Linked DNA regions of Alloyangia pacifica. The protein of the gene in region 2 binds, or shares a complex with, the protein of the main gene of each other region. Links are inferred from orthologs where the notes say so. Each region holds a gene or a part of one and is shown on either strand. Other genes may lie near its edges.

The links. The genes of interacting proteins can lie anywhere in the genome.
Region 1: the proteins of uvrA (region 2) and mfd are in contact, whole or in part, in a crystal structure (PDB 4DFC), measured with the Escherichia coli proteins. The link is inferred for Alloyangia pacifica from one-to-one orthologs.

The regions. Positions count from the first base shown.
Region 1 is NZ_CP022190.1:1,061,172-1,066,195, reverse strand. What follows is about bases 1-4,066. They hold mfd (transcription-repair coupling factor), read left to right. Parts: upstream 1-371; coding sequence 372-3,866; downstream 3,867-4,066. Other genes in these bases: CEW88_RS17895 (HWE histidine kinase domain-containing protein), read right to left, coding at 3,903-4,066; CEW88_RS17905 (component of SufBCD complex), read left to right, coding at 1-340. Outside these bases: more of CEW88_RS17895, read right to left, coding at 4,067-5,024. UniProt on the Escherichia coli protein: Couples transcription and DNA repair by recognizing RNA polymerase (RNAP) stalled at DNA lesions. Mediates ATP-dependent release of RNAP and its truncated transcript from the DNA, and recruitment of nucleotide excision repair machinery to the damaged site.
Region 2 is NZ_CP022189.1:1,491,380-1,499,460, forward strand. What follows is about bases 1,804-5,239. They hold uvrA (excinuclease ABC subunit UvrA), read left to right. Parts: upstream 1,804-2,156; coding sequence 2,157-5,039; downstream 5,040-5,239. Other genes in these bases: CEW88_RS07130 (ABC transporter ATP-binding protein), read left to right, coding at 1,804-1,970; CEW88_RS07140 (excinuclease ABC subunit A), read right to left, coding at 5,177-5,239. Outside these bases: CEW88_RS07125 (alpha-glucosidase), read left to right, coding at 1-843; more of CEW88_RS07130, read left to right, coding at 879-1,803; more of CEW88_RS07140, read right to left, coding at 5,240-5,548; CEW88_RS07145 (enoyl-CoA hydratase), read right to left, coding at 5,652-6,437; CEW88_RS07150 (PaaI family thioesterase), read left to right, coding at 6,507-6,929; CEW88_RS07155 (Ldh family oxidoreductase), read right to left, coding at 6,936-7,988. UniProt on the Escherichia coli protein: The UvrABC repair system catalyzes the recognition and processing of DNA lesions. UvrA is an ATPase and a DNA-binding protein. A damage recognition complex composed of 2 UvrA and 2 UvrB subunits scans DNA for abnormalities.

The DNA of each region.
Region 1 (5,024 bases), on a different replicon or contig from region 2:
GCGCATCCAGGTGAACCGGCGCCTCTTCATCGCCGAGCAGGCGGGGCTCTGGCTGGTCGCCATCGTCTCGGCGCTCTTGGCGATGCTGGCGAGCCTTGGCTTCTGGTACGACATCGAACTGGCGCAGGCGCTCTTTTTGCTGGGCTTTCCCATGGCGCTCGTCGGTGGCCTGAGCATCGCCGCCGCCGCGCGCATCCGGAGCCAGAATTTGACCGGCGAGGCGCTGTGCCACAAACTGGCGGTGCTGCGCTTCTGGGTGCAGGTGATCGGCATGATCGCGATCTTCGTCACCGCCATGTGGGGCATGTACCAGAACCTCGCGCACGGCGTTCTCGGTTGACGAAGCCCCGGCGGCGGGTCATTTGAGCGGTATGTCCCAGTCGCTTACCAGATCGGCCCGTATCACCAAGGGCGGCGCACCCGAGGGGTTCGACGCCAGGCTCCTTCTTGCCGAGGTCGAACAGACCGGCGGGCCGGTGCTGCACATCGCCCGCGACGACAAGCGCCTCGCGGCGCTGCGCGAGGCGTTGGCGTTTTTCGATCCCGGCATGCCGGTGGTCACCTTTCCGGGCTGGGACTGCCTGCCCTACGACCGGGTCTCGCCCAATCCCGACATCTCTGCCACGCGCATGTCGACCCTTGCCGGGCTGGTGCACGGCATGCCGGAGCGCTTCGTGCTGCTCACCACGCTCTCGGCCGCCATGCAGCGCATCCCCGCGCGCGAGGTACTGCGCGAGGCGGCCTTTGCCGCGCGGGTCGGCGACCGGGTGGACGAGGCCGCGTTGCGCAATTTCCTCGTGCGCATGGGCTTTTCCAACGCGCCCACGGTGCACGAGCCGGGCGATTACGCGGTCCGCGGCGGCATCATCGACATCTTCCCGCCGGGCGAGGGAGGGCCGGTGCGGCTCGATCTCTTCGGCGACGTGCTGGACGGCGCACGGCGTTTTGATCCGGTCAGCCAGCGCACCACGGAAAAGCTCGACGTTGTCGAGCTGGCGCCAGTCTCGGAGGTCATCCTCGATGACGCGGCGATCACCCGCTTCCGGCAGAACTACCGCATCGAGTTCGGCACCGCCGGCTCGGACGATCCGCTCTACGAGGCGGTGAGCGCGGGGCGCAAGACGCAGGGGATGGAGCACTGGCTGCCGTTCTTCCATGAAAAGCTTGAGACGCTTTTCGACTACCTGCCCGGTGCGCCGGTGCTGATGGACGACCAGATCACCCCGGCGCGGCTTGCCCGCTGGGAGAGCATCGAGGACCAGTACCAGACCCGCCGCCACGCGATGACCCAGAAGGGCAGGCTCGACTCGGTCTACAAGCCGGTTCCGCCTCAGCTTCTGTACCTCGACGAGGCGCATTGGGACGCCGCCGTCGCGGACCGCCGGGTGGTGCAATTCTCGCCACTGCCACAGGCCAGCGGGCCGGGGGTGGTGGACGCGGGCGGGCGCATCGGGCGCAGCTTCGCCCCCGAGCGCCAGCAGGAGAGCATCAGCCTCTTTGCCGCGCTCGCCGACCATGTGAAGAAGCAGATGGCCGAGGGGCCTGTGCTCATCGCCTCGTGGTCCGAGGGCGCGCGCGAACGCCTGACCGGCCTCATCGAGGACGAGGGGCTGGCCGAGGCGATCCCGGTGATGGACGGCACGCGTATCGGCAAGCGCGGCCTGCACCTGGCGGTCTGGGGGCTGGAGCAGGGCTTTGTCGCGCCATGGGGCGATCCCAAGAGCGGCCTGAAGCTCACCGTGATCTCCGAGCAGGATGTGCTGGGCGATCGGCTGATCCGCGCGCCCAAGAAGCGCCGCAAGGCCGAGAACTTCCTCACTGAGGCGCAGTCGCTCTCGCCGGGCGATCTGGTGGTGCACGTCGATTTCGGCATCGGCCGTTACCAGGGGCTCGAGGTCATCACTGCCGCCGGCGCCGCCCACGAGTGCCTGCTTCTGGAATACGCCGAAAGCGCACGGCTCTACCTGCCGGTCGAGAATATCGAGCTCTTGTCGCGCTATGGTCATGACGAGGGGCTGCTCGACAAGCTCGGCGGGGGCGCGTGGCAGGCCAAGAAGGCGCGCCTCAAGGAGCGTATCCGCGAGATGGCGGACAAGCTCATTCGGGTGGCGGCGGAGCGCGCGCTGCGCAAGGCGCCGATCATCGACCCGCCGCCCGGCGCCTGGGAGAGTTTCTGCGCGCGTTTTCCCTATACCGAGACCGACGACCAGATGGGCGCCATCGAGGACGTGCTCGGCGACATGACCAGCGGCCAGCCGATGGACCGGCTGATCTGCGGCGACGTCGGCTTCGGCAAGACCGAGGTCGCGATGCGCGCCGCCTTTGTCGCCGCCATGTCCGGCGTGCAGGTGGCGGTGATCGCCCCCACCACGCTGCTCGCCCGCCAGCACTACAAGAGCTTTGCCGAGCGCTTCCGCGGCTTCCCGATCAACGTCGCGCCGCTGTCGCGCTTCGTCTCTGCCGGGGACGCCGCCAAGACCCGTGACGGTATCTCGAAGGGCTCGGTCGATATCGCCGTCGGCACCCACGCGCTGCTGGCCAAGGGCATCCGGTTCAACAACCTTGGCCTCTTGATCATCGACGAGGAACAGCACTTCGGCGTCTCGCACAAAGAGCGGCTGAAGCAATTGCGCTCGGACATCCACGTGCTGACACTGACCGCGACACCGATCCCGAGGACGCTGCAGTTGTCGCTGTCGGGTGTGCGGGATCTCTCGATCATTGGCACGCCCCCCGTGGACCGCCTGTCGATCCGCACCTATGTCTCGGAATTCGACGCGATCACCGTGCGCGAGGCGCTCCTGCGCGAGCACTATCGCGGCGGGCAGAGTTTCTACGTCGTGCCACGCCTTTCGGACCTTCCCGAAATAGAGCAGTTCCTGCGCGAGCAGGTGCCCGAGGTCTCGTTCGTGGTGGCGCATGGCCAGATGGCAGCGGGGGAACTCGACGACCGGATGAATGCGTTCTACGACGGCAAGTACGATGTGTTGCTGGCGACCACGATCGTCGAGTCCGGCCTCGACATCCCCACCGCCAACACCATGATCGTGCACCGCGCCGACATGTTCGGCCTTGCCCAGCTCTACCAGATCCGCGGCCGGGTCGGGCGCTCGAAGACCCGCGCCTATGCCTACCTGACGACCAAGCCGCGCACCAAGCTCACCGACACTGCAGAGAAGCGGCTGCGGGTGCTTGGCTCACTCGACACTTTGGGGGCAGGCTTCACGCTGGCCTCTCAGGATCTCGACATTCGCGGCGCCGGAAACCTGCTCGGCGAAGAGCAGTCCGGCCAGATGCGCGACGTGGGTTACGAGCTTTACCAATCGATGCTCGAGGAGGCGATCGCCAAGATCAAGTCGGGTGAGCTCGAAGGGCTCACTGACGACGATGGCCAATGGGCGCCGCAGATCAACCTCGGCGTTCCGGTGCTGATCCCCGAGGATTACGTGCCCGATCTCGACGTCCGTCTCGGGCTCTACCGGCGTCTGTCGGAGCTGACCACCAAGGTCGAGCTCGAGGGCTTTGCGGCGGAGCTCATCGACCGTTTCGGCAAGTTGCCGAAGGAGGTCAACACGCTGATGCTCGTGGTGCGGATCAAGGCGATGTGCAAGCACGCCGGGATTTCCAAGCTCGACGGCGGGCCGAAGGGCGCGACGGTGCAATTCCACAATGACAAGTTCGCCAAGCCCGAGGGGCTGGTGGAGTTCATCCAGGCGCAGAACGGGCTGGCAAAGATCAAGGACAACAAGATCGTCGTGCGCCGCGACTGGAAGAGCGACGCCGACAAGATCAAGGGCGCCTTCGCCATCGCCCGCGACCTCGCCGAGAAGGCCGGGGCGATCAAGGTCCGCAAGGACAAGGGCTGACACCGGTCGGACAGAGGGGTGCCCCCCTGTCCCGGCTCAGAGATTCTCGATGGTCGACAGAAGCTCGGATTCCGAGATGGGCTTCGAGAGCCGCGGCACACCTGTGCGCACCTCGCCGTCGTAGCCCGAGATGATCACCACCGGCACGCCCCTGGCGAGCAGGTGGTCAAGAAGCGGCGTGGATTTCTCGCCGCCGAGGTTCTCGTCGAGCAGCACGAGATCGGGCAGGCTCTCGGCGGTTCCGGTGAGCCCGGCGGCAACCGACGCGAACTGGCCAAAGATCGCGTAGCCCGCATGTTCCATCATGCCCACCAGGTCCATCGCGATGATCGGCTCGTCCTCGACGATCATCACCGCGCGGCGTGGTGAGCTGGCGGGGCCGGCATCGCCTACCTCCATTTGCGGCGCGTCGGCCCGCGCGGACCAGGCGCCTCTGGGCAGGGTGATCTCGTAGCGCAGGTGGCCGGAGCCGATCGTCCTCGCGATGCGCCCGCCGAAATGGTCCTGCGCGATGCGGGTTAGCAACTGCGTGCCGAAACCGCCGCCCTGAGAGGCCACCTCGGGGGCGCCATCCCCCGGGAAGTTCTCGTCCCAATGCAGCGACAGGACTCCGTCGGTCGCGAGGGTCCAGCGCAGGCGCAATGTCCCTTCGGTCGTGCGAAGCGCCCCGTGTTTCACCGCGTTGGTGGTCAGCTCGTGAATGAGCATGGCGACCATCTGTGCGTCGTTGGGATCGAGCGGCACGCAGGGGCCCTCGAGGGTGACCCGCTGGTGGATCTCGGAGCCATAGGGAGAGAACTCTTCCTCGACCACCTCGCGCAGCCGCACGTCCTCCCATTTCTTGCGCGACAGCAGCCCGTGGGTGCGGGACAGAGAGGTGATCCGCTCGTCCAGTTTCTCGCGGAACTCGGCGACCGTCCCGGCCTTGATCAGCCGGGCGGTGGACCGCAGGATTGCCAGCATGTTCCGGGCGCGGTGGTCGATCTCCTGCGCCATGACCGCTTCGCGCGCGAGAGTTTTCTCGCGGGCGACCCAGCCCATGACAAGATCCATCACCCGCTCGACCAGTGATACATCGAGCACGCTGTAGGCCCGGAGCCGGGTCCAGTGCAGGACCATCGCCTGCTCCAGCCGGCCGCCGACGATCCAGGGCACGAA
Region 2 (8,081 bases):
CTCATGGACCGCTACAACGCCGCCGCCGTGGGCGAAATCGGCGAGGACCTGCGGGGCCTCGAGGTGCTGGGCGAATACACCTCGGGCAATGATCACCTGCAGATGTCCTACGCCTTCGAGCTGCTGTCGCAGCGCGCACCGACCGCCGAATACGTCAAGGAGGTGATGGACAAGGTCGCCGAGGTGGCAGGCGGCGGTTGGGCCTGCTGGGCCTTTTCCAACCACGACGTCGAGCGCCATGTCACGCGCTGGGGTATCGGCGCCGCAGGGGCACGGCTCTACACCACGCTGATGATGTGCTTGCGCGGCTCGGCCTGCATCTATCAGGGCGAGGAACTTGCTCTGCCCGAGGCGGTGCTGGCCTTTGAGGATCTGCAGGATCCCTATGGCATCAGGTTCTGGCCAGCCTTCAAGGGCCGCGACGGCTGCCGCACGCCGATGGTCTGGGAGCCCGATGCCCACCACGGCGGCTTTTCCGAGGGCAAGCCCTGGCTGCCGGTGAGCCACGAACACCTGCGGATGACCGTCGAGGACCAGGAGAAGGACCCGGCGGCGATCCTGCATCACTACCGCCGTGCCATCGCCTTCCGCCACGCTCATGCGGCGCTGAGCAAGGGCGAGATCACCGATCTCACGGCCACCGGTAACGTGCTCAGCTTCCGCCGGGTGGCCGAAACTGAAGAGCTGTTCTGCGCCTTCAACATCGGTCCCGATCCGGCGGTGATCGACGCGCCGGCAGGCAAATGGCAGCAGGTCGGTGTCGAGCTCGGCTCGACCGGCACCGCGCCCGATGGCAAGTTCCACCTCGGGCCCTGGCAGCCCGCGCTGGCGTTGCGGATGTGATCGGCAGAAACGAAGGATAAGGGGAGGCGGAGACGATGGCAGACCTGAAACTCACCGATGTTGGCAAGGTGTACGGAGGCACCGTGGAGGTGCTGAAGAACATCGACCTGGATGTCACCGCAGGCGAGCTTGTCGTCTTCGTCGGCCCCTCGGGCTGCGGCAAGTCCACGCTGTTGCGGATGATCGCCGGGCTTGAGCGGATCACCGGCGGCACGCTCGAGATCGACGGCCAGGTGGTCAACGACGTGCCCCCGGCGCAGCGCGGCATCGCCATGGTGTTCCAGAGCTACGCGCTCTATCCGCATATGACCGTGCGCGACAACATGTCCTTCGCCCTGCAGATCGCCAAGAAGAGCAAGGCCGAGATCGCCGAGGCCGTCGAGCGCGCCGCGAAGATGCTGCAGCTCGAACCCTACCTCGACCGCCTGCCCAAGGCGCTCTCGGGTGGTCAGCGCCAGCGCGTCGCCATCGGCCGGGCCATCGTGCGAGATCCCAAGGTGTTTCTCTTCGACGAGCCGCTCTCGAACCTCGACGCGGCGCTGCGCGTGGCGACGCGGATCGAGATCGCCCAGCTCAAGGAGAAGCTGCCCGACCGCACGATGATCTACGTGACCCACGACCAGGTCGAGGCAATGACCCTGGCCGACCGCATCGTCGTCCTTGCCAACAAGGGCATCGCGCAGGTTGGCTCGCCGCTGGAGCTCTACGAGACGCCCAACAGCGAGTTCGTCGCGCAGTTCATCGGCTCGCCGGCGATGAACATGCTGTCTGGCGAAGTCACCGGCACCGGCGCGCAGACCACCGTCAGGCTGCAGACCGGCGGCACCGCGGTCTCGGACGTGGCCACCCGCGAGTCGGACATGGGTCTTCAGGTGAACGTCGGCATCCGCCCCGAGGATTTCACCGAGGCAACGGCCACGCCGGTGTTCACTGGCAAGGTCGCGCTGACCGAGGCGCTCGGCGAGGTGACCCTGCTGCACTTCGAGCCGCAGCCCGGCTGCAAAGAGGCGGTGATCGCCAAGCTTCCCGGCATCCATCAAGGCTTGCGCGGCACCGAGGTCGGGCTGAGCGCCGATCCCGCGAAGGTGCATCTCTTCTCTGAAGGCATCTCGTTGCGCTACCGCTGAGCGGTGCAAGAGCCCTCGACGGCTCTTGCAACCCGCTTCGAAGAGAGACGCTCCCGCCCGGCGCGCGGATGAGGTATCGTGCAAAGGCGCATTCCCGCCCTGCATGTTCTTATTAAGTTCTCATTTACCCATTGCGATCCGGGGCGTTTGGCCTATGTGTAGGAGCGTTCCTTTCCCGAGGGTCTCATGCCAGAGCTGAAGCAGATCGAAGTGCGCGGCGCGCGCGAGCACAATCTCAAGAATATCGACGTCGACATCCCGCGCGACGAGTTGGTGGTGATCACCGGCCTGTCGGGGTCGGGCAAGTCTTCGCTCGCCTTCGACACAATCTACGCCGAGGGCCAGCGGCGGTATGTCGAGTCGCTCTCGGCCTACGCGCGGCAGTTCCTCGACATGATGGAAAAGCCCGATGTCGATCACATCGCCGGCCTCTCGCCGGCGATCTCCATCGAGCAGAAGACCACCTCGAAGAACCCGCGCTCGACGGTCGGCACGGTCACCGAGATCTACGACTACCTGCGCCTTCTCTTCGCCCGCGTCGGCACGCCCTACAGCCCCGCCACCGGCCTGCCCATCGAGGCGCAGCAGGTGCAGGACATGGTCGACCGCGTGATGGCGCTGGAGGAGGGGACGCGCGGCTACCTGCTCGCGCCGATCATCCGCGACCGCAAGGGCGAGTACCGCAAGGAATTCCTCGAGCTGCGCAAGCAGGGCTTCCAGCGGGTGAAGGTCGATGGGCAGTTCTACGAACTCGACGAGCCGCCCACGCTCGACAAGAAGTTCCGCCACGACATCGACGTGGTGGTCGACCGCATCGTCGTGCGCGAAGGGCTCGAGACGCGTCTTGCCGACAGCTTCCGCACTGCGCTCGATCTGGCCTCGGGCATCGCCGTTCTGGAAACCGCGCCGCGCGAAGGCGAGGGGGATCCCGAGCGGATCACCTTCTCGGAAAACTTCTCCTGCCCGGTCAGCGGCTTCACCATCTCCGAGATCGAACCGCGCCTGTTCTCCTTCAACGCCCCCGTGGGCGCCTGCCCGGAGTGCGACGGCCTCGGCGTCGAGCTGTTCTTCGACGAGCAGCTGGTGGTGCCCGATGTGACGCTGAAGGTCGCCGACGGCGCCATCGCGCCCTGGCGCAAGGGCAAATCGCCGTACTTCCTGCAGACCATCGAGTCGATCGCCAAGCACTATGGCTTCAACAAGAACGCCCGCTGGAAGGACCTGCCGCAGAAGGTGCAGGACGTCTTCCTTCATGGCTCTGGCAAGGAAGAAATCCCCTTCCGCTATGACGAGGGCGGCCGCGTCTACCAGGTGACCCGTGCCTTCGAGGGCGTGATCCCCAACATGCAGCGCCGCTACCGCGAAACCGACAGCGCCTGGGTGCGCGAGGAGTTCGAGCGTTACCAGAACAACCGCCCCTGCGGCGCCTGTGGCGGCTACCGCCTGCGGCCCGAAGCGCTGGCGGTAAAGATCGGCTCGGCCAAGAAGGACACGCTGCTGCACGTCGGCCAGGTGGTGCAGATGTCGATCCGCGAGGCGCACGACTGGATCGAGACCGTGCCCGAGGCGCTCTCGGGACAAAAGAACGAGATTGCCCGCGCCATCCTCAAGGAGATCCGCGAACGGCTCGGCTTCCTCAATAACGTCGGCCTCGAATACCTGACCATGTCCCGCGCGGCGGGGACACTCTCGGGCGGCGAGAGCCAGCGGATCCGGCTCGCGAGCCAGATCGGCTCGGGGCTGACCGGTGTTCTCTACGTGCTGGACGAGCCCTCGATCGGGCTGCATCAACGCGACAACGACCGGCTCATCGGCACGCTGAAGTCTCTGCGCGACCAGGGCAACACGGTCATCGTGGTCGAGCATGACGAGGACATGATCCGCCAGGCAGATTACGTCTTCGACATCGGCCCCGGCGCCGGGGTGCACGGCGGGCAGGTGGTCAGCAAGGGCACGCCGCAGATGATCTCGGACGATCCCGCCAGCCTCACCGGCCAGTATCTCGCCGGCACCCGCGAGATCGCGGTCCCGACGGAGCGGCGCAAGGGCAACGGCAAGATGCTCAAGGTGGTCAAGGCGACCGGCAACAACCTCAAGGAGGTGACTGCCGAGTTTCCCTTGGGCAAGTTCGTCTGCGTTACCGGCGTCTCGGGGGGCGGCAAGTCGACGCTGACCATCGAGACGCTCTACAAGAACGCCGCTATGCGGCTCAACGGCGCGCGCGAGACCCCGGCCCCCTGCGAGACGATCAAGGGCTTCGAGTATCTCGACAAGGTCATCGACATCGACCAGCGCCCGATCGGCCGCACGCCGCGTTCGAACCCGGCCACCTACACGGGTGCGTTCACCCCGATCCGCGACTGGTTCGCGGGCCTGCCCGAGGCCAAGGCGCGCGGCTACAAGCCCGGGCGCTTCAGCTTCAACGTCAAGGGCGGGCGCTGTGAGGCCTGCCAGGGCGACGGCGTTATCAAGATCGAGATGCACTTCCTTCCCGACGTCTACGTCGAATGCGAGACCTGCAAGGGCCAGCGCTACAACCGCGAAACGCTGGAGATCAAGTTCAAGGGCAAAAGCATCGCCGATGTGCTTGATATGACAGTGGAAGAGGCGCAGGAGTTCTTCCAGTCGGTGCCCTCGATCCGCGAGAAGATGGACGCGCTCATGCGGGTCGGCCTGAGCTACGTGAAGGTGGGCCAGCAGGCGACCACTCTCTCGGGCGGCGAGGCGCAGCGAGTGAAGCTGTCGAAGGAACTGGCGAAACGCTCGACGGGCCGCACGCTCTACATCCTTGACGAGCCGACCACGGGCCTGCACTTCGAGGATGTGCGCAAACTGCTCGAGGTGCTGCACGAGCTGGTCGAGCAAGGCAACACGGTGGTGGTGATCGAGCACAATCTCGATGTCATCAAGACCGCCGACCATATCATCGACATCGGCCCCGAGGGCGGTGATGGAGGCGGCGAAATCGTGGCCACGGGCACCCCCGAGGAGGTGGCCGAGGTTGGGCGCTCGCACACCGGGCATTACCTCAAGCCGATGCTGCGGACGGGCAGGGTCGCGGCGGAATAGGCGCGCGGAGCGCAGGGCGCGTCGATGCGTCCTTGAAATGAAAAAAGGACCGGTCGCCGTCAGAAGCGCCGGTCCTTTTTACGTCGGTGTGGAAGGATCTAGGGTCGGGTGCGGGGGGCGCGCCCCTCGGCGCCGGCTTACTTCGCCAGTTGGGCGATGCCGCCGATGATGTCGAGCACGGCGCCGGTGTCCGGGTCGACGCGGTAGACGTAGTCGTCGACGTTGTAATAGGTTCGGCGCGGATCGAGCTGGTAGCGGCCCGGATCGCGGATCACGATGTAATTGTCGCGGATCCGCTCGCCGCGGTCATAGCGGTGGATGTGGATCGCGTCGTGGTCGCGGTCGCGATCACCATGGTGCTTGCCAATCTTCTTGTACTGGCCCGGCGGCATGCAGGCCGCGTTCTTCTTGGCAAGACCCGGTGGGCATCCCTTGGGGGCGGCGCTGGCGGCCATGGGGGCGGCGAGGGCGGCAGCCGAAAGGGCCGCGAGGGTGAGGGTACGTAACATGCTGCTCTCCTGTACGTGGTGCGGAGTTATACGCAGAGAACGCGCGCTGCCGCCGCATCGGTTCCGAAAAATCCCGCGCCGCCAGCGGGTTTCCGCCATGTCCTCAGGTGCTCCAGCCGGGCTTGCGCTTTTCCAGGAACGCCGTGATGCCCTCGTCGGTGTCGCGGTCGAGCATGTTCTCGACCATCACCTGGCCGGCCAGCGCATAGGCCGCGTCCAGCGGCAGCTCGGCCTGCGCGTAGAACGCCTCCTTGCCGATCCTCACCGCGTGCGGCAGCTTCGAGGCGACGCTTTCCGCCAGCGCCTGCGTCGCGGCGGCCAGCTCGGCCTCGGGGACAACGCGGTTGACGAGCCCCAGGGTCTGCGCCTCGGCGGCGGGAATGAAACGGCCCGTGGTGAGCAGCTCGAAGGCCTGCTTGCGCGGCAGGTTGCGGCTCAGCGCCACCATGGGCGTCGAGCAAAAGAGCCCGATGTTGACCCCGTTGACGGCGAAGCGCGCATCTTCGGCAGCCACGGCCATGTCGCAGCTCGCGACCAGCTGGCAGCCGGCGGCGGCGGCGATGCCGTGCACCTGCGCGATGACCGGCTGGGGCAGGCGGGTGAGGCCGGTCATCACCCGTTCGCAGCGCTCGAAGAGATCGGCGAAATAGGCGGCCCCCTTGTCCTCTGCCTGCCGTCCGGCCTGCATCTCGCGCAGGTCGTGCCCGGCGCAGAACACCTTGCCCGCGCCCGAGATGACCACCGCGCGGATTGTCTCGTCCTGACAAAGCGCGTCGATCTGCGCCTGCAAAGCCGCCAGCATCGCGTCCGACAGCGGGTTCAGCCGCTCCGGCGCGTTCAGCCGCAGGTGGGCCACCGGCCCGGTGTCGTGACGTTCCAGAATTGCCATCTTGTTCTCCTCCATCCTCGCGGGCAGCCTAGCCAGCGGAGAAGAGGGGCGAAAGAGGCGGGAGGTCGCATGGCGCTGCAGTTCACCATTCCGGAGATGACCGGATTCCTGAGGGAGGTCTTTCCGCAGATCGAGGGCATGTTCGCCATCGACCGCATGGACGAGGAAATGCTCGTGATGCGGCTGATCGTGGACGAGCAGCACTTGCGGCCCGGCGGCACGGTCTCGGGGCCGTCGATGTTCGCGCTGGCGGATGTGGCGGCCTACGTGGCGACCATGGCGCGGATCGGGCGCGAGGCGCTCACGGTGACCACCCATTGCTCGATCGATTTCATGCGCAAGCCCGAGGCCGGGCGGGACCTGCTGGCCGAGGCGCGGGTGCTGAAGCTGGGTCGCAGCCTCAGCGTGACCGACGTGCTGCTCTATTCAGAGCACTCGGACGATCCGGTCGCCCACGCCTCGCTGACCTACGCCATTCCGCCGAGGCGCTGAGGCCTCTCAGCGCGGCTCGGGAAAGGCCAGACCGGCATCGGCGGCGCAGGCGCGGATGCGGGTGAGCACCTCGTCGGGCAAGGCGATGCCGTCGCGGCGCGCCCTGTCGGCCGCGACCGCCGCGCGGTCGCCGGGGATGCGCACCGGGCGCGCCTCGTCGATCGGGCGGCTGGCGCGGCAGGCCTCGCTCAGATGTTCGACCTGTGCCACGAACGCCTCGCGACCGCCAAAGGCCGCGGGGTCCATCACCTGCAGGAAGACATTTGCTCCCCAGCGGGTCGGGGACTCGACTCGGCCATGGCCGGCGAGCGCCTGGGTCAGCATCTCGACCATCAGGCCCATGGCAAAGCCCTTGTGGCCATGATCCGCCCCGCCCACCGGCAGGATCGAGCCCTTTGGGGTCTGGTTGATGACCGTGGGGTCGGTGGTGGCGTGACCGTCTCCGTCCAGCATCCAGGGGTGGGCGAACTCGGTGCAGGAATTGATGTGCTCACGCACCTTCGACAGCGTGGTGATCGAGGCGCAGGTGTCGATGAGCACCGGGTGGTCCTTGCCGGGATAGCCCACCGCCCAAGGGTTTGGGGTGAGCAGCGGCTCGCAGCCGCCGTAGGGGGCGACCCATTGACCCGAGGGATCGGAGGTGGCGATATAGCACACGTAGCCCTTTTCGGCGGCGATCCGGGTCAGCGCCGAGAGGCAGCCGATGTGATGGCTGCGGCGGATCGCCATGGCGGCCATGCCATACTCGGCGGCGCGCGTCATGCAGGTCTGCAGCGCCTGGGTCATGACCCAGTGGCCGGGCAGGTAGTTGCCATCCCAGAGCAGGCAAACCCCTTTGTCGGAGAGCACCTCATGCGTGCCCTCCTTGGTCATCAGGTCCTTGGCCAGCTCGGGCAGGTAGTAGGAGACCATCGAGATGCCATGGGTGGTGACGCCGATCTCGTCCGTCTGGATCAGCAGTTCGGCGACGGTCTCGGCCTTGTCGGGCGGCAGGCCGGCGCCAGCCAGCAGGTCTCGGGCGAGGGCGAAGAGGGCGGTGCGGTCATAGGTCTGGGTCATAGGTGTCTTGTCGTGCGGGTCTGACGCAGCGTCAATCTCCCAATTGCGACCGGCACGATTTTTCTCGCGACTGCGGAGGCATGCCCGGCCTGC